Linked DNA regions of Lacticaseibacillus paracasei subsp. paracasei. The protein of the gene in region 1 interacts with the protein of each later gene in a pairwise test. Links are inferred from orthologs where the notes say so. Each region holds a gene or a part of one and is shown in the gene's direction. Other genes may lie near its edges. The genes, in order: prmA and rplK.

Region 1 (9,966 bases):
CCTAAAATTTTGGCGCAATTTGTTGATGCACAATTTGCGGATATTGCCACGCAAGACTGAAGGAAGGAGATCGCGTGTATGTTTGAGACAAATCACAGTCGGTTCGCGACTTTTGGCGTCATCTCGAATCTGCCAGGTGAAATCATTGATAGCATTTGGATGATCATCGATCGAAATCTGCAAGGGGTTGTTCCGCTAAATAACTTGTTACGTTTCGATCTGCAGAATAATCAGGGGAAGCTGACCGTTCATTTTAGTGAAAGTGGCGCGGCAACGGAGATGTCAGTTGATCTGCCATTCCCGTATGATCCCAGTTTTCCCGACACAGTCATGGCTTACGACGACGGCGAGAGTCAAACTATCTTGCTGCCTGAAGAAGGACACCAGAAGTAATTAAAAATCACCTGTATGCGGAAGAGGGTGAGCCATCTTACCCTCATAGAACTTGTGATTCATTAAATTCCGAATAATCGTAGGAAGATGCTAGGCCAAAATTTCCTTGCCGTGCCAAACTCCGCAATCTCCGGCCAGCTGGGGCTGGAACGCTGTGACGGCGCTTCGAGCCCAAAGACCGGTCTCGAAGTCGCCTAACAACAAACCGTCGCTGTGTTGTTTGCACGGCTGAGCCCCATCTGGCCTACGATTGCTCCGCCTTGGCACTACGGTCCTTAAAATCATAATAAATTATCTATGAGCAGGCAAAAGCGAACAAATTTCCAAATGGAAAATTGTTCGCTTTTGCTTTGTCGACTTAGAAGTATGTCTCAACCTGTACCTGTTCTATATCCGATAACAGTCACCGAGGAGGAAAAGACAATGAGCGAAAACGAACAACTGTCAGCTACCTATGAGTTACTGCATGCAGACGCAGCATCTCCTGTTATGATTAGTTTGCCGCACAGTGGTACTTGGATCCCGGCTGACATGCGTAAGCATTTATTGCCAACGGCTGTGTTGGCCAATACCGACTGGTTCTTGCCTGCGCTTTATGACTTCCTGCCGCAAACCGGCTTCACGACGCTGATTAATCGTGTTAATCGCTATGTCGCCGATCCCAATCGTGCTGTTACCTTAGATTTAGATCACGATTATCGTTCTGCCACAATTTATCAGCGAAATACGTTCAACCATCCTCTATACGCGCGGCCGCTACCGCCAGAAACACTGCAATCACGGTTGAGAACCTATTATTGGCCGTATCGTCACGCCCTAACAATGATTTTAAAGCAAAAACAGGCAAAATTTGGCCATGCTTACTTAATTGACTTGCATAGTTTTGCCCAATATCCTCATTACCCTGGTATCAAGCCAAAAACAATCGTGTTAGGCAATGACCATGACCGAACAACTAGTAAAATTTTTCGACAAACGCTATCCGCCGCGTTTGTCGCACATGATTTCACAGTTGAAAATAACTTTCCATTTCGTGGCGGCGACATAACGCGCTACTACGGCCATCAACCTAATATCACCGCCATTCAAATTGAGCTACGATACGATCAATACATTGACCAGCGCTCATTTAGAGAAGAAGTGTTGACTCGGCATCAGACTGATTTATTTTGCAAAGCGCAAGATAGATTGCGATTTTTGCGGGACTTTCTGAAACAGTTACGATAAAGATTGCTGGAACACTAAAATTAAGGATTGAAAAAGAGAGATAACGCTGTTACCCTATAATTAATTAATGGGGTAACGGTGTTATCTCTTTTTTTGGGGGTGAGTATTTGGTAGGAATCAGTCATGATACGGACCAACGTATTTTAGAACAAGCGATGAATATGATTCGTGAAAATGGTGAAGATCAGCTATCTTTACGAAAATTGGCACGGGCCATCGGATTGACAACTGGCGCTTTCTACAAGCATTTTGCAACCAAGGACGCTCTATTGCGCGCTGTTACCCAGCTTCTGTCACAGCGAGAGGAGGCAGAGATGGCGCAAGTGCTGGGGCAAATCACCGATCCAGAAGAAAAACTTTTGGTGATGGCTGCCGAAATTTTAGAGCGGTTTGAAGCAGATCCGCATTTGATGCACTTTTTGTTTTTCAATCCAGCAGCTCGCGATGTGTTGAAAGTCGAACCTGGGCAATTCGGATTTTACGATCAAGTGATCCAACTAATAAAAGACGTACTCCGCAAACGCGGGATCACTATTGACCCCCAGATTCTTTTTATCCAGTTGTGGTCATTTATTCAAGGATACGGTTTGTTAATTGATAGTGGCATTACGAGTTATGATCCTAATCTGGTGCGTAAAACATTGAAGGATCTATTGGAGGTTTCAAATGACTAAAATTCTGATTGTTTATTGTCATCCATATGCAAAAAGCTTTAATCATGCAATTTTGGAAGCAGTCGAACATAATTTTGATCACCATCAAGTGTCCTATACGGTTATTGATCTTTATCAAGACCAATTTGTTCCTAGTTATGATGTGGCAGAACTTCGCTTGTTTCATGCTGGTAAAACCCATGATCCGCTCGTTCAGAAATATTTGCGACTCTTACAAAGGGCAGATGGTTTAGTCATCATTTCGCCAGTTTGGTGGAATGATATTCCAGCAATGTTGAAGGGGTTCATTGATAAAGTGATGAAAGAAGGCCCGGGATTAAGTCATATTGTGACTAAAACCGGCGTGAAAGGTTTACTGACTAACTTACAACATGCTTACGTTCTCACGACTTCGACTTCGCCAACATTTTACCTTCGATTATTTTGCGGCAATGCGCTGAATGGTGTTTTTGTGCATCACACACTCAAACAAATCGGGGTGCAACACGCCTACTGGTATAATTTTGGCGGCATAACAAAGTCTACTTTGAAAAAACGGCAGCGATATTTACAACAAGTAGCCGAAAAGAGCTTTCGTTTTTAGCAAATACCGTGTTTAAATCCCGTTGAAATTTTAAATTTACTGAACGCTATCCGTGAAACGCCAACAATTCAACATCCTGTTGACCTAAATAGTGGCAGACATTTTGTTTGCTATGGCATACTTGGCCGCTTTAATTAACGCAAGCAAGGGTAGCCATCAAAATAACTTGACTTGCTGCTTAAAATAACCTAAGTTCCCAATTTACCTTCTTCTGTTCGGATATTCTTTGTTATTATTCCTTTTAAGACGATAGGGGGTTCATCCGAAGCTAAAGTCAGTAGAAGCGGGGGAGAAAGTTACATTTTTCGGGCACCGGTTTTCACACTAGTTAGTTAAGCCGTCAAACAACTTGTTGCATAGCGAAGACGAGCAGGCAAAATGTATCAGTTCGTGGTTAGTGCATCAAGTTTGTTTGGCTAGTGTTCCCTTTGAATTTTGCATGATGTTATCTGTTCAATTCTATGTTAGACATTGGTCAGATAATTCTAGCGATCGGTTTGATGTTCTTAATGTTTGTCGCCGACATTAGCTTGGCGATTACTTGTTCGTGTGTTTGGGTTGAAGATTTTGGTCAAAGAATATAATCCACCGATTTTTGAACAAGTTATTTCCCAGACGAAATGATCAATTTCCACCTTTTTAACCAAGAGGAGAGCAAATATGAAGCTTGAGAATAAGACAATCCGATAAAGAGTGGGAGATTAGATGTCTGTATCTTCTTAATAGAACAATTAGATATAAATAATTTGATCACTGCTTTTGCTGGAAATAAAAACAAACTGCAAACGACGATTAAAGAGAAGCCAAGCGTTGATACTTGCCTAAGTGATGCTGCCAACATGTTTTCTAAATGAACTTAAATAGCTTCTTCGCATAGCCCGCTGGATGATTAGATTTGAATTAAATTCTGTGCAAAGAAAATGGTCGCATAACCATCACTTTGGTGGTGAGCAATAGAGACGTATTTTCGGGAAGAAAAAAGAACCGCCTGATACCACACCTTTTACTGGCGTTATATCAGACGGCTCTTATCGAAATAATAAGGAGAGTACAGGATTTGAACCTGCGCGCCGGTATTAGCCGGTTCGACGGATTTCGAGTCCGTTGCATTACCACTCTGCCAACTCTCCAAAACACAAGAACTAGTATAACAAAACAGACCACCTTTGGGAAGCTATTGTCTTAAAATGTGTGATAATTACGGTTGAATCAGAGGGTTAATCGTTGTTCAGTTGCCAGTTAAGCTGTGAGCTATGAATAAGCCGTGGTGATTTTATCAATTAGGGAGAGATCGCTATGAATGAATCCTTTAGTTTTGCTACCGTCACCCAAGCGGATTTACCGCTTATTCGGCAGATGTATCAGGCCTCTTTCAAACCCATCTCTCTGAAGTACCAGGATGACCAAACTGACCCTTTTTTGAATCATTAGTTTTCCTAGAAGAAAAGTGGTCTCGTCCTACCAATCACTTATATTTTTTTAGCCACGGAAATGTTCGCGTAGGTATGCTTCGAATCATTGTCAGTCAGGATAGGCAGATCGCACGTTTATCTCCCTTGTTAATTTTACCGCAATTTCAGGGTCGAGGTTACGCGCAGCAAATGCTACGTGACATTGAAATCTTTTATCCGAGTATCACGACATGGCATCTGGATACAATTGCTGAAGAGAAAAAGTTGGTTCATCTATACAGAAAAATGGGTTATGTTCAGGACACCACCAAGATAACGGCCATAAAACCCGGGATGACCATCATTTATTTCTATAAAACCATTAGTAAGTGAATATTTTTCTGGATTTGAAGTGTTTGGACAAAAATTTCAGCCCCCGCTTAAAGCGATATTTTTAATAGCCAACCGTTCCCGAAACACTATTATTTTAATTAAGTCGTTTTCATCTTCCGTGCATTGCCACGTTTAACCTTGTATAATACGATTATCGCTAAACAAGGGAAGGTCGACACTTGAAAATTTCCATTAAGAAAGTACCGGCACTGTATGACCTCTTATATGGTGCCTTTGCCTTGGTAATGCTAGTTGCTGCCATCATGGCGACATTGCCAAACGGCTTCTCATTGACGGGTGTTGGATCAACACTGATGCAGTGGGCCAATCATTTGTGGTGGCTGACGTTGCCTGGGATCGTCTTACATTTGCTGTCGTATTTTGCGAGTCAGAATCAACGGCTGCTTTTAATAGGCAATCTGATAGGCTTGTGTGCCTTTATTGCCTTCATTCTGATTCCGAACTACAGTGTCTTTGCAGTCATTGGTTTGGCTGTTGCCATGTTCTTAATTTTGTCAGGCGCCAAACGATCTCGTCGTGTCCATAATAATTCGGAGGTGTCGTGATGGCCTGGTTAAAGCATAAAAAAGAAGAACCGCCTGAGATTGGCATCGGCGATCATGATTTTAGTCAATTCGTGCAGGATGCTCGCCGTGATCCGCAACGGTTTAAGGCCGTACAGTCAGTTTTCAGCCGCCTGAAGCGCAAGCCGCGAAAAGATGATTCGCGGCGACCTAAGCGACATTAAATCTGGTTTGGGGTGGTAATACCTATTACAAAAGTGTTGGTTCAGCCTTGATTTGTTAAAGACTGCCAACACTTTTTTTGGTCAATAAGCCGTCAAGGGATTCGATGAGATGATATAGAAATTGTATTTAAGCAACCATCACATTTTCGCAAGGTATCAATAAGAGAAGTGAACGATGTCCCTCGTGGATAAGTTGTCTTCTTACATACCAGTGACATACGCATTAAATAATATTAGTAATAAAATTAATTATTCAGTTAGTTCCTTTTTGTTTTTAAAAATCTCATGATATGCAATGCTGATGGATAAAGCATTAGCATTGCAGAATGGCTTTAACTCGCATCAAGCTTACATTTCTTACACTTTTGTCACGCGTTAAGAAAGCCGTAAAAGCCGTTGAAAGTGTTGAATCTAGGTCACGATTTTGGCATACTATTTTTATCGAGAAGGAGTGAAACAAATATGAAAAAAGCATTCGGCGTTGTGTTCTTATTGGTCGTCATTGTCTTGGGCTTTTTCGGCTATCAGTATTGGAACAGCACCTATAATGGCGTTGAATCCTATGCAAAGGTGACACAAGGAACCAAGCATGCGTCCAAAAATAATGATGGCTCCCCTTATAAAGTTAATGGTAAACAGTATTACTATTATGATTATGAGTTCACTTGGGTGACAAAGGATGGTCAAAAACGCGAAGTTGGATATGAGTCTGGCGAATCTGCAAATCCAACTGAACTACAGCCTGGCTCTTATGTGAAAGCAACTGTTTCCGAGAAACGGGTTATCAAAGGCCCAGAAGTCGTGAATAAAAATGCGATCCCTGCCTCAGTGCTTTCTAAGCTTGAGAAACGGGAACTGGCAAAAAAGAACGAAGCAGGCTCATTATGAGCTGACTGCTTCGTTCTTTTTATTTTTTACTAAGCTTGCTCCTTGAGTTTGAGCGAACCATCCTCGACAAGCTTTGTCAGAATGCGATAGAGAAGTTCCTCAGAGAAATCGCGAGATTCCGACAGTAGGTAACTGTAGGTATCGGCTACACCAGGATCAGGTACTTTTGCTAACCACGTCTGCAGTCGTGCATTGACCTTGTCGTCGGTATAGAGTTCAGAGACGAGTGCATCTGTCTGTTGGCTGATTAATGCGCGCAATGCCAAGTTTTCTGCCATGTTCAGCTTCCTTTCTAACTTGATACCATTATACCCGGCAAAGATTTTTAGGCAAAGCTGTGCTGCCTCTTTGATTTCGCGCGCAGCTAGGCTAAGATGTTAAGCATGATGATACCATGGTTAGTAACCCAGCCAACAATTCAATCTGCGCAGCAATTGCTAGGTATGCAACTGAGTCTGGCTGGCTGCAGTGGTTTGATTGTTGAGACTGAGGCGTATTTAGGTGTAGAGGATAAAGCCGCGCATGCGTTTGGCGGTCGAAAAACACCGCGTAATCACAGTCTGTATTTACCGGCGGGCAACGTTTATGTTTATCAAATGCGCCAGTACTGCTTATTGAATATTGTGACGCGAACTGCGGAGGTGCCGGAGTGTATCTTGATTCGGGCACTGGAGCCGCAAGCTGGTATGGCGAAAATGCAGCAACGTCGGCACCAAGAAGGCGTTGGGTTGACCAATGGCCCGGGCAAGCTTTGTCAGGCATTGGCAATTGACCGTGCGCTTGACGGCAGTCGATTAAACGCTGGCGGCTTGCAGCTGACGGCGACAACATTTCAGCCGCGTCACATCACGATAGGACCGCGCATTGGCATTCCAAACAAAGAACCTTGGACAAGCGCACCTTTGCGTTTTTCCGTTCAGGGGAATCCGTTTGTATCAGGCACAGCTCGGCGAGATTAGGATTTAAAAACGAGAGGATGGCAATCATGAGCCAAATCAATATGTTAGATGCAATTGGTGACAAAATGGATGCGCTGGATTTCGATGGTGATTTAAGTCTAAACTGGGATAAAGATGCCCATGTGATTGAACTTGAAATCACGATGACAGTACAAAGCGAGTCTGGTATCGAGGTTGAAGATCAATCTGGTGAGACCGTTGACAATGGGCCAGTTGAATATCAAGATGCCATTTTATTTTATGATGAAACCCGGCTGCACGGTGAAGACTATGCAGATGATTATTTAGCTGTTTTCGGGTTTAATGGTAAGAAGGGCATTGATAAAGCCACAGTGGATGCTTTGTTTATCTATCTGCAGGATTTTTTAGACGATAGCGAAAGTGACCTCATGGATTTTGTCGACGGCACGTCTGACGATGATACTTTCGTCTTGAATTTTGACGATGCGGCATTTGAACGGATTCTGGCGGAACAGCCGGAGGAGGATAACCGCGTCTTTTTACCCTATCCCAAGTACTAGTCAGCCTGCCAAAGAAGAAAGAATATTGGCTGCAAGGACCGGTCGGCTGACTTTTCAAGCCGGTATCTGGACAGTAGCAGTTTTTGCATCAAAGAACACGTTTAAAGGAGGCAACCATGAATGATTGGACAGCGTTAACGGTCACAACCACCACTGAAGCCATTGAGGCGGTCAGCAATATTTTAATGGAGGCAGGGGCGGTTGGGATTCAAATCAAAGACGCCGCTGATTTCAAAAAAGAAACCGTGGATGCTCACGGTACCTGGTTTGACCCGAAAACGGTGCCGCATTTGGCCTCCGGAGCACAAGTGATTGGGTATTTTGATCCAGCAACATCACTTGTTGAACAACGCGATCATATTGCAACGCGGGTCCGCGGGCTTGCTCAATTCGGCCTGGATCCTGGTGCTGCAACCGTCACCTTGGCAGATGTCAGGCAGGCGGATTGGGCAAATGTCTGGAAACAGTATTACCATCCCTTACGCGTTTCGCGATTTTTGACCATCGTACCCAAGTGGGAGCATTATACGCCGCAACAAGCAGGCGAATTGCAGTTGACACTTGATCCCGGTATGGCCTTTGGCACCGGCACACACCCGACGACCCAGCTGATGCTTTCGTTATTGGAGTCCGTGATCCGCGGTGGTGAAACCATGATTGATGTCGGCACTGGCTCAGGTATTTTAGCGATTGCGGCTGAACGGCTTGGTGTCGGTGACATTTTGGCGACCGATGTGGACGAAATTGCCGTTAGAAATGCTGAGGCTAATATCAAGCTAAATCCTGTTAGCCACATTACTGTCATCGCGAATGACTTGTTGAAGGGCATTACCTTGTCAGCCGATTTGATTGTTGCCAACATTTTGGCCGAAGTGCTGGTGCCGCTGATTCCGCAAGTGCGACCACGATTAAAAGCTCATGGGCACTTCTTGCTTGCTGGCATTATTGCCAACAAGGCGACGTTAATTATTCGGACTTTAGAAGATAATGGCTTTTCAATTGCTCAGCGGCGCGAAGCCGGTGGTTGGGTCGCATTAGACGCAGTGATTAAAGAAACAGCGTGAGGTGGCACGGTTAGCAATCAAAGCAATGAGCGTTCTTAGCCGAAATGGCCGTGCTTTGACGATTCTGACCAAGGTTCTAATGTGCAGCTTTTTGCGCTAGTGCTTGCGATTCGTTTATGAGGAGGACATCAGATGCAGCGGTATTTTACCGATCAAAAACTTAAAACCGGTGACGTTGTTCAGTTAGATGCGACCATTGCCAAACATGCGATCAAAGTGCTGCGTCAGGATATTGGTGATCGGTTCGAACTCGTTGACCCCATGCACCACGCATATTTGGCAATCATTCAGCAGTCGTCGCCGCTACAGGTCGCGATTGATGAAGACATAACTAAAAAAGTTGAACTGCCACTGGCTGTGGAAGTTGTCTGTGGTGTCAGCAAAGGGGACAAATCAGAATGGATCGTTCAAAAAGCTACTGAGCTGGGTGCCGACAAAATCGGTTTTTTCAATGCCCAGTGGGGAACGGCACGGTGGCCGGCGGAACGGGTTGTTAAAAAAATCGCCCGTTTACAGGAAATTGCTAAAAATGCTGCCGAACAAAGTCATCGAAACCAGGTTCCAGATGTGACGATGTATGCTAAGCTAAATCAGGTAGGGCAGACTGCCGAGGCGAAATTGGTCGCTTATGAGGAAAGTGCCAAACAAGGTGAGCATGGTGCCTTAATCTCGGCGCTATCGCCTCGGCCTGCTTCGTTGTGTGTGGTTTTTGGTCCAGAAGGCGGCCTTGCACCAGAAGAATTATCAGTTTTAACGGGGCAGGGGTTTATTGCTGCAGGATTAGGGCCGCGCATTTTACGTGCAGAAACTGCACCGCTTTACTTGCTTAGTGCCGTGTCGGTTTTAACAGAATTACAAGCAACATCTATATAAGTGTCATTAAAGGAGAACATTTTCATATGAGTCGTATTCTCAATTGGGTCAAAGTGCCCCGCAACAGTGTTATTAGTTGGAGCATTCTGATCACCTTGATTTTACCGTGGCTATTTCCGTTATTTCATATCAGCACAGCGATTCGTGTCGGTGTTTTGTTTATTCTCATCGATATGTTCAGTGCTTGGTGGATTGGTAAGATGATTCATCGGCATCATTTGGCTTGGTGGTGGTTATTCGTTCTGCCAGTTT
Region 2 (10,038 bases), 780 kb from region 1 along the record:
AGGCGCACATTTTGAAACTTTACACAAAAGTCGGTGACCATGGTGCCACTAAACAGATTAACGGGAAAAAGGTGCCAAAGTTTTCTCCCCAGATTGTCGCATTAGGTGATTTAGACGAGCTTGATTCATGGCTGGGCTATGTTGCCTCGCAGGCTAAAGCCACGCCAGACTTTGATTGGTTGGCTGAGGACCTCGAAGCTCGGCAGCGCGAGTTGTACGAATTATTGGCAGATGTTGCGGTGCCGCAGCATCAGACGATTACCGTAGATCACGTACAGGGATTGGAATTAGCGATTGATAACATGATGGCGGCGGTTCCGAAAATCACGGCCTTTGTGCTACCTGGCGGCCATCCGCTGGCGGCAGCCTTACAATATGGCCGAGCAGTAGCCCGCCGCGCCGAGCGATCATTGGATCAGTTGGATGCTGAGAGTCAACCGCTTGATTCCGTGATCTTACAATACAGCAATCGCTTGTCCGACTATCTGTTCGCACTGGCGCGGTACGTGAACTATAGGGCCGGAGTGGATGAGGTAAAAAGCAAGTGAGGTGCAAAATAAAAAGCCTTGATTCGAGGATAGCAAACGTTAGATACTATCGGATTCAAGGCTTTTTGTTTTCCGAAAAATGCCACGTCTATCGCTGCCAGAAAGTAGTCGCATCTTTCTTTTGGTCAATCGTGTAGGCGATGAGGTCGTGGATCAACTGCTCGTCTAGTGGCTTGTGCCATGGGAAGCGAATGATTTGGCTATGGTCGTAACCGGCTTTGTCGATTTGCGGGAATTGCGCCTGAATGTTAGCAAAAAGTGATTCGACTCGGGTTAAATCATCAGGCGTGGGAATGCGTTGGTACCATTCAGCAAGTGAGCCCATTAGATCTTCTCCTTTAGCGATGCAGGTAACATTTTCAACAAGCCTTGTTGTTCAAACCAGTAGCCGATGCGCAGGAGCTGATCTTCGCGGCCTTTGGCGGCGGTGAATTGGATGCCCAGTGGTAAGCCTTCAGGTGAGATGGCGGTCGGCAAGCTGATTGCGGGCGCACCGGTTAGATTGGCTTGTTGCGTGAATGGCGAATATTCAAGACTGGGTTCAAAAAGATCCCAAATCAGCTCTTGTTGTTCCTGCGGTGCCAGCTCAGCGGCGTGTTGCATTTTAGCAACGATGGCCGGCGATTGTAAAACGGCATCGATGCGGGGCGCTGTTTTGGCTGTTGTTGGACTCAGCAGCAAGTCGTAGCTCTCATGAAAATGGCTGTATGCTTCTGCTGCGCGATCCCAAGCACCAAGTGAGAGACTGTAGTCTGCTGCAGAGGTGTGCAAGCCGGCCTGATAGATCACCCAAGTTATCAACTCCATGTCGGCGGCGGTGGCCTGCTTGCCAGTTTGGGCGGCAAATGCCTGAAACATGGCCGCAGTTTCGCCGCCGTTCATCATGTAGTACGCCTTCATTAAAGCAGTACCGTCAACATCAGGGGCAGCCGCAACGACTTGGTGTCCTGCTGCTCGCAACGCATCCGCCGCGGTTTCGACGGCTTTAACAGCGGTGTCACTGACAGGGGTGCCAACAGGCGATGTTGTGGTGTAAGCAATCTTCAGTGGTCGTGCATCGCCAACAAGATCTAAGCGTAATGGGGGCGCGATGAAGGGAGCAGCTAGCTGGGTTGTGGCAAGCCCACGAAGTAGCGCCGCTGTATCGGCCATGGTTTTCGTCAAGGCGAAGTTGATGGATGCTCCTTGCCAGCCACGCCACTCACCAGGTCCGGTTGGCACGCGGCCACGGGTTGGCTTCAAACCGATCAAGCCGGAAAAAGAAGCGGGAATGCGAATCGAACCGCCACCATCAGAACCGGTTGCCAGCGGACTAATACCTGAAGCCACAACCGCTGCTGCGCCACCGGAAGAGCCACCTGGCGAATAGTCGTGGTTCCACGGGTTGCGGGCGGGACCATAAAGTTCTGCATCTGTGATGTTTTTAAAACCAAATTCCGGTACATTACTTTGACCAACGATGATGAAGCCTAGCCGTTGCAAGGCCTTAACAAAGTTATTGGTGTGTTCGGACTTGGCCTTGGCGAAGAAGCGACTGCCAAAAGTTGCTGGAGCGCCAGCAAAGTCTTGACCCAAGCCTTTAAGGATCAACGGCATGCCGAAAAACGGTTGACCGTGATCTTCCAGTTGATTGGCGTCCTGCTTGGCTGCTTCAAAACGGGTCCAGGTAATGGCATTGAGCGCTGGGTTTAATGCCGTCATTTTCTCACGAGTACTATCAATCAATTCTGCTGGAGACAGCACCCCGGCGCGAATAGCAGCGGCTTGATCAAGTGCAGATTTTTGCATCATGAACCTCCCCTTTAAAAATTTTTAGGCTTTCCTTACTATGGTTATCTTTGACAACTATCTTACATTCACGGTAACCTTTTGTTAAAGTTAATTGCCCGCACGCTTACACGTTTGGGGGATACTTAAGCGCATATGCTAGCACGTTCAACAACCTCATCATACATGATCACGGAAAGAATGGGTGTATCAAGCTCATTTTTCTATTGTCCTCATGGTGACGGTTTCTTGGCCTGCCAGCGTATCTTATAGGAGAATAAGCATGCTAAAGAAGACGATGTCGGGGCATGGCGCCTCGACCCAAGAAAAAACGGCAGCATTGACGCGCTACAGTCAAATGAGCGATCAAGCAGTCTACCAAGCATTGAAAACCAATCCAGATGGTTTGAGCAGTACCGAAGCTGCGGATCGCTTAGAAGCAGTCGGCGCGAATACTGTTGTGACCCAACATCCGCGCCCATGGTATTTGATTTTACTTTCGGCTTTTAATGAACCGTTTGTCTGGGTGTTGGCCTTTTTGGTGGCAGTATCGACTGCGACAGCTGACTATGATGGCGCGATGATGATGAGTCTGATGATTGTGCTGTCGGTGACGATTCATTTTTGGCAAGAATACCGCTCTCAAAAAGCTAGCCATGCCTTGGCTGCCTTGATTGCGAACACAACAGCGGTGACGCGTGATGGTCAGACGCAGGAACGGTCGATGGATGACGTCGTGCCAGGGGATGTCGTCCAGCTTGCCACTGGGGATATGATCCCGGCCGATGCCTATTTAGTGGCCACCCACGATCTATTTATTAACCAGTCTTCGTTCACCGGCGAAGCGATGCCAGTGGAAAAGCGCGCTGAAGTCTACGAACAGGATGCTGATATTAGTGTCTTTGACTATCCTAATTTAGTTTTTATGGGCACAGACGTTATTTCCGGTTCTGGGACTGCGGTTATTTTGAAGACTGGGGATGCGACGTACTTTGGCGATATGGCTAGTCAGATTAGCGGCAAAACGGATCCGACCAGTTTTGAGCGCGGTATGCGAGCCATCAGTCGGTTGTTGATCGGGATGATGCTCGTGCTCGTACCAGTCGTATTTGTCATCAATGGCGTGACGAAGCAGGATTGGTCACAAGCTTTCTACTTCGCAATAGCAGTGGCCGTTGGACTCACGCCGGAAATGTTGCCAATGATTGTCAACAGCAACTTAGCAAAAGGCGCCTTGGCGATGTCGAAGCGGAAAGTAATCGTTAAACGACTACATGCCATTCAAAATTTGGGCGCCATTGATACGCTTTTTACCGATAAAACTGGCACGATCACTGAGGACCGGGTTGTGGTGATGCGGTATGTGGATGCCACCGGCAAAACCGATCCAGCAGTGCTGCGGTTGGCTTATATGAATGCTAATTATCAAACCGGTTGGCACAATCTCATGGATACAGCCGTGGTTGATTATGTGAAAGAACATCACGACGAAATTGTGGACTTGCCAGCGGGATTAGAAAAAATTGATGAAATTCCGTTTGATTTTGAACGCCGGCGACTGACAGTGGTGGTAGCCAATCACGACCACCAATGGATGATCACAAAAGGTGCCTTTGAAGAAATGTTGGCGGTCTGTGATCAGGTTCAGCTTCATGGTGAGATCCTACCGTTGACTGACGAACGCAAACGTCAGCTTGAGCAAACCAATGCCATGATGAGTGGGCAAGGCATGCGCATGATTGTGGTTGCCTATCGCACGGATGTCCATGAACAACGCATTTACACGACTGATGATGAGCAACATATGGTCATGGCAGGCTTTTTGGGCTTTCTCGATCCCGCCAAGCCAGACGCCAAAGAAGCGGTCAGCTTGCTGCATGCTCATGGCGTTCGTGTGAAAGTGCTGACAGGTGACAATGCGATCATCACCCAACACGTAGCCGAAGAAGTCGGGATTCCTGAGCAAGCAGTGATCAGCGGCAATGAAGTGGACGCCATGACCGATAATGATTTGCTCGAAGCTGTTGAAACCACTGATCTTTTCGTGAAACTGAGTCCGATGCAGAAAGCCCGCATCATCAAGACAACTCAAGGGGCTGGGCATACGGTAGGGTATATGGTTGACGGCATCAATGACACCGCCGCTTTGCGTGAAGCCGATGTCGGTATCAGCGTCGATACCGCGGCGGATATTACCAAGGATGTCAGTGGCATTATTTTGCTTGAAAAGAGTCTGCTGGTGTTGGAAGACGGTATTGTTGAGGGTCGTCGCGTTTATGCTAATGCCATGAAGTACATTAAAATGACGATCGCCTCTAACTTTGGGAACGCGTTTTCCGTACTTATTGCCAGCATTTTCTTGCCATTTTTGCCTATGCTGTCCATCCAACTGTTGCTTCAAAACCTGATTTATGACACCTCGCAAATGACCATTCCTTGGGACAATGTCGATGATGACACGCTCGCGAAGCCGACACCATGGCGGGCCGATGGTCTACTGCGCTATGCCCTGACGTTTGGACCACTAAGCTCGATTTTCGATATTACCACCTTCCTGTTCTTATGGTTCGGACTGGGCGTTGGCGCACATGCCGCGAGTTTACCTGCAGAACACATGTTTCAGGCAGGTTGGTTTGTGGTTGGACTCTGCACACAATCATTGGTCATTCATGTCCTGCGTACCCGTAAAGTACCATTCTGGCGCGTCCCAGCTTCAGCTATCGTGATTCTCTCCACTATGATGGCGCTATTAGTCGGCCTCTTCCTGATTCTTTCCCCGCTCCACAAAGCCTTCGACTTCGGCATCCTCCCAGCAGCTTACTGGCCAGGCGCCGTCATCATTGTCTTAGTCTATCTGGGGATGGTCGAATGGGCAAAAGCGGGTTACCTCAAACGTGGACGGCCATGGCTGTGAACGTACGCGAGTTCAAAACTGTGCCTACAGCTCTAGCTTCGCGGTCGCCAGCCCCCGACGCTATGTGACCGCTCGGAATGTCGGAAACAAACCGCACAAAATAGAATCATTAACAAGAATGTGTTTGTTATCGTTGGAATGTGAGTCCTACTGGTTCACGTGCTTTTACGAGTTTAACTTGTGTTTTACCCCGTAAAATGATAATCTATTCAAGTATGTTTTCAGCATACGCGTGGGAGGCCAAAACTTCTGGCCATCATAACCACATCACGGACTTAAGGAGGTATGTCTCGTGGCTAAAAAAGTAGCAAACATTGTCAAACTCCAAATTCCTGCTGGGAAAGCAACCCCAGCTCCTCCGGTTGGCCCTGCTCTTGGGCAAGCCGGTATCAATATTATGGGGTTCACTAAGGATTTCAATGCACGTACGGCTGACCAGGCCGGCATGATTATCCCAGTTGTGATCACTGTGTACGAAGATCGTTCATTCGATTTCGTCACCAAGACCCCACCGGCTGCTGTTCTTTTGAAGAAGGCTGCTGGTGTTGAACACGGTTCCGGCGAACCAAACACCAAAAAGGTTGCTAAGGTAACCAAGGATCAGGTCAAGGAAATCGCCGAAACAAAGATGCAAGACCTTAACGCTGCCGATGTTGAAGCGGCTATGCGCATGGTTGAAGGAACAGCTCGTTCCATGGGCTTCGAAGTCGAAGGCTAAGACGCACTGTTCGGATTCTCAGTGAAAGCTGAGCGAATCAGGTGGAAGGGAGAAAAACTTATCTCCCAGTGACCACATTTGCAAGGAGGAAAACCCAGAATGGCTAAAAAAGGTAAAAAGTATTTAGAGGCTGCTAAGGCCGTTGACCCGACCAAGCAGTACACCCCTGAAGAAGCGGTGGACTTGCTTAAGAAAATCGACTTTGCTAAGTTCGATGAAACCGTTGAAGTTGCTTATCGCTTGAACGTTGATCCAAAGCAGGCTGATCAGCAGATTCGTGGCGCCGTTGTGCTGCCAAACGGAACTGGTAAAACTGCTAAGGTGATCGTTTTTGCACAAGGCGACCAAGCCAAGGCTGCTGAAGACGCAGGCGCTGACATCGTTGGTGCTGAAGACTTAGTTCAGAAGATCCAAGACGGCTGGTTGGACTTTGACGTTGCCGTTGCAACACCGCCAATGATGGCTCAAGTTGGTCGTTTAGGCCGTGTCCTTGGACCAAAAGGCTTAATGCCAAACCCTAAGACTGGCACAGTTACGATGGACACTGCTAAAGCAGTTAAGGACATCAAGGCTGGGCAGGTTGCTTACCGTGTTGACAAGGCTGGTATCATCCATGCCCCAATCGGTAAGAAGAGCTTCGATGCTGACAAGCTGCTTGAGAACTTCAAAGCAATGAATGATATTGTCTTGAAAGCTCGTCCAGCAAGCACGAAGGGGATTTACATCAAGAGCTTGGCGCTGACTGCTACCATGGCACCCGGCATCAAGGTTAACCCTTCAGACTTCTAATCTGAATCTAGCACGACATGAAGATCCGCACTCGCTGCGGGTCTTTTTTTGATCCGATGTATCAAAAGATATAGACCAATTGCTGCGTGGACGTTATTAAAAGCCAGTAAATTAATTTGCTAAAGTTGGCATATGAGGCGTGAATAAGCTATGATTAAGTAAGTATATGAAGGGAGCGCTTTCAATTATGGCTTATCAGACCATTGATCCGAACACGAATACCTTAGAAAAAACATACTCAAATACCACACCGACGCAAATTAGCGAGATGTTGGCAACTGGGCACGCTTTTTACAAGCAGGAGCGGAACGTCAATCCAGCAACGCGTGCAGCAACATTACATGCAGTTGCTGCCTATTTCCGCAATAACGCTGACGAAATGGCAGCGATTATTACGCGAGAAATGGGTAAGCGCACGGAAGAAGCACTTTTTGAAGTGGAACTCTGTGCTGAGATTGCGGACATGTATGCTGATCGGGCGCCGGCTTTGTTGCAGCCGCAACCGATCAATAGTACTGCTGGTGCTGTTGTGATTAACCATCTTGCAAGCGGGATTGTTTTTGGGGTTGAACCATGGAATTTCCCTTATTATCAATTGATGCGCGTGTTTGCACCGAACTTTATGGTTGGTAATGCAGTCATCATCAAACCATCGAGCAATGTGCCAGCTAGTGGGCTTGAATTTGAAAAGGCTGTACTGGGTGGCGGTGCTGATAAGGGCGCCTTCCAAATTGCCTTGATTGGCCATGCGGATAGTGAAACATTCATTAAAGATCCGCGGGTTGCTGGGGTCTGCCTGACTGGTTCAGAGCGAGCAGGTTCGCAAGTGGCAGCACTTGCTGGCAAATATCTGAAGAAGTCGTTGCTGGAACTTGGCGGAATGGATGCCTTCTTGGTACTTGACGGGGCCGATCTTGATACTGTGATTCCTGAAGCTATCAAGACGCGGTTAATGAATTGCGGCCAAGTCTGCACCAGTTCGAAACGGTTCATTGTTTTAGATAAATATTACGATGATTTTGTGGCCGGTTTGAAGAAAGGCTTTGAGAATCTTAAAATTGGCGATCCGAGTGATCCCACAGTTAATGTTGGCCCGATGACCAGCCAAAAGGCGAAGGACAAGTTGCAGAAGCAAGTTGACGAAGCTATTGCTCACGGTGCTAAAGTGGTTTATGGCAATACCCCGGTTGATTTGCCAGGCGCTTTCTTCCAGCCGACTATTTTGACTGACATTGATCAGGACAATCCGGCTTATCGTACCGAATTGTTTGGACCAGTTGCCTGCGTTTACAAGGTTCACAGTGAAGATGAAGCGGTTGAACTGGCCAATGATGTGCCTTATGGCTTGGGGGGCGCAGTCTTTGCGGGTGACACTAATCACGCAGCAGAAGTCGCAGCTCGGATTGAAACCGGCATGGTTGGTGCCAATCAAAGCCAAAACTATAATGCTGAATTGCCATTCGGCGGTGTGAAGAACTCCGGCTATGGACGTGAACTTGGCGATCTCGGGTTATTCACGTTTGTTAATGAACAAACGGTTACTCGCGCATTACGGCGTTAACTTCAGTAAAAAGCCTTGCAGTCTGCGGGAATTCCCGCAAATTACAAGGCTTTTTTGTTGGCTGTTGAGACTATTCAAGCGTGTCGGCAAGTTTCACGCCCATGGTTTCTTGGCCGAGGAAGACAATTGCTAGGACTGCTATGAGGATGGCGGCGGTGAAAATGCTAAAGATGCCGCCAACTGACCAGTGTGATCCCAAAAGATGACCGACTAACAACGGTCCAACCACACCACCGATGCGGCCGATACCGGCGGCCATACCGGAACCACTGCTGCGGACAACAGTTGGGTATTGTTCAGGAGAATACGCGTATAACGCGCCCCAAGCTCCGAGATTGAAGAAGGAGAGCAACATACCGGCAGTCAGTAGCATTGGCAAACCGGTGGCTAGGCCAAAGCCTAATGCGCTGGCGGCTGTGCCTAGCAGAAACAGACTCAGCACCATTTTACGTCCCCATTTTTCAATTAACCAAGCAGCGACGAAATAGCCAGGCAACTGCGCAAGCGTCATGATTAAGACGTAACCAAAACTATTAATCAGACTAAATCCTTTGAGTACCATGACACTTGGCAGCCAAAGAAACATGCCATAGTAAGAGAAGACTACCATGAACCAGACGATCCACAGCATCAAGGTTGCGCGAACATAAGGCGGGCGCCAAAGGGTGCTGAGGGTTTTGAGCAAGCCGGGCCGCGCCACTTTTTTAAAGACATGCGATTCGTTGATGCCTTCACGAAAATAAAACGCATAGAGTCCGGCTAAACCAGTGGCAAAGACGGCAACGCGCCAGCCCCAGATTGGCATAATGAAGTAAGAAATAATGGCTGCTAACAGCCAACCGGCAGCCCAGAAACTTTCCAACAGGACAACACTACGACCACGTTTTTCAACTGGCACACTTTCTGAAACCAAGGTTGATGCCACTGGTAGCTCGCCACCGAGGCCTGCACCGATGATGAATCGCAAACCAAGAAAAATGCCGTAACTTGTGGCGAAGGCAGAAATGCCGCTGCCAATTGAAAAAACTAGCAAAGTAAGAATCAAGATCGCTTTACGGCCAAAACGGTCCGCCATCATCCCGAACAAAATGGCACCAACGGCCATCCCGATTGAACTGACACTGCCAATCCAGCCCATTTGCACCGTACTTAATTGCCATTCGCTATGTAAGGCTGCAATGACGAAACTTAACATGCCAACATCCATGGCATCAAACAGCCATGCAACGCCGATGCCAACGATCAGCCGCGTATGGCCGGACGGTTTTTTTGACATTTTCGCGCCTCCTTTAATGGAGCCTAGGGTGTCTTGACACCCTAGGCTTGTTTACTATTTCACCAAAAACAAACCGTGATGTCAATGAAAATTTCAATATTTTGACAACTGGAACAGACACAGAGATTTTTCCTTGATGAATCGTAGTTTATTGTCACGGAAAAATTTTTTAAATGCGCGTGATTCATGAAAAAGGCGTTGGCGATCCGTGTTAAGATTGGAACATTGTTTAATTAAAAAATAGAAGAGGGTTCCTATGAAGAAAATCACAGAATGGTATTATGGCATTTCACTCAAAGATCGATTTAAACAACGCACCTATGACGCTATCATGGGGCGCAATATGCTGACCGCTGAATTGATGTTGCTGATTGCAACGATAATCGCTATTTTTATTGACGCTAATAGTCTTAAAATGATTAGTGCCGGGACATGGATTTTGTTAATTGTGACGATCATGATTAA

The links.
Region 2: the proteins of prmA (region 1) and rplK interact in binary tests that used the Escherichia coli proteins (3 or more experiments, as listed by UniProt). The link is inferred for Lacticaseibacillus paracasei subsp. paracasei from one-to-one orthologs.

What each region holds. Positions count from the first base shown.
Region 1 is NZ_AP012541.1:1,550,839-1,560,804, reverse strand. The notes cover bases 6,989-9,867. They hold prmA (50S ribosomal protein L11 methyltransferase), read left to right. Parts: upstream 6,989-7,893; coding sequence 7,894-8,841; downstream 8,842-9,867. Other genes in these bases: LBPC_RS07595 (hypothetical protein), read left to right, coding at 9,741-9,867; LBPC_RS07600 (RsmE family RNA methyltransferase), read left to right, coding at 8,974-9,714; LBPC_RS07610 (DUF3013 family protein), read left to right, coding at 7,283-7,777; LBPC_RS07615 (DNA-3-methyladenine glycosylase), read left to right, coding at 6,989-7,256. In the rest of the region: ybaK (Cys-tRNA(Pro) deacylase), read left to right, coding at 1-60; LBPC_RS07670 (DUF960 domain-containing protein), read left to right, coding at 79-393; LBPC_RS07665 (N-formylglutamate amidohydrolase), read left to right, coding at 817-1,620; LBPC_RS07660 (TetR/AcrR family transcriptional regulator), read left to right, coding at 1,728-2,294; LBPC_RS07655 (NAD(P)H-dependent oxidoreductase), read left to right, coding at 2,287-2,877; LBPC_RS07635 (hypothetical protein), read left to right, coding at 4,841-5,227; LBPC_RS07630 (hypothetical protein), read left to right, coding at 5,227-5,409; LBPC_RS07625 (YxeA family protein), read left to right, coding at 5,872-6,297; LBPC_RS07620 (hypothetical protein), read right to left, coding at 6,327-6,575; more of LBPC_RS07615, read left to right, coding at 6,681-6,988; more of LBPC_RS07595, read left to right, coding at 9,868-9,966. UniProt on the Escherichia coli protein: Methylates ribosomal protein L11.
Region 2 is NZ_AP012541.1:2,327,331-2,337,368, reverse strand. Bases 4,284-7,234 are described here. They hold rplK (50S ribosomal protein L11), read left to right. Parts: upstream 4,284-5,521; coding sequence 5,522-5,947; downstream 5,948-7,234. Other genes in these bases: LBPC_RS11405 (NAD-dependent succinate-semialdehyde dehydrogenase), read left to right, coding at 6,924-7,234; rplA (50S ribosomal protein L1), read left to right, coding at 6,047-6,736; mgtA (magnesium-translocating P-type ATPase), read left to right, coding at 4,284-5,229. In the rest of the region: LBPC_RS11440 (ECF transporter S component), read left to right, coding at 1-37; LBPC_RS11435 (cob(I)yrinic acid a,c-diamide adenosyltransferase), read left to right, coding at 12-548; LBPC_RS11430 (hypothetical protein), read right to left, coding at 637-873; LBPC_RS11425 (amidase), read right to left, coding at 873-2,336; more of mgtA, read left to right, coding at 2,599-4,283; more of LBPC_RS11405, read left to right, coding at 7,235-8,297; LBPC_RS11400 (MFS transporter), read right to left, coding at 8,368-9,573; LBPC_RS11395 (DUF3278 domain-containing protein), read left to right, coding at 9,830-10,038. UniProt on the Escherichia coli protein: Forms part of the ribosomal stalk which helps the ribosome interact with GTP-bound translation factors.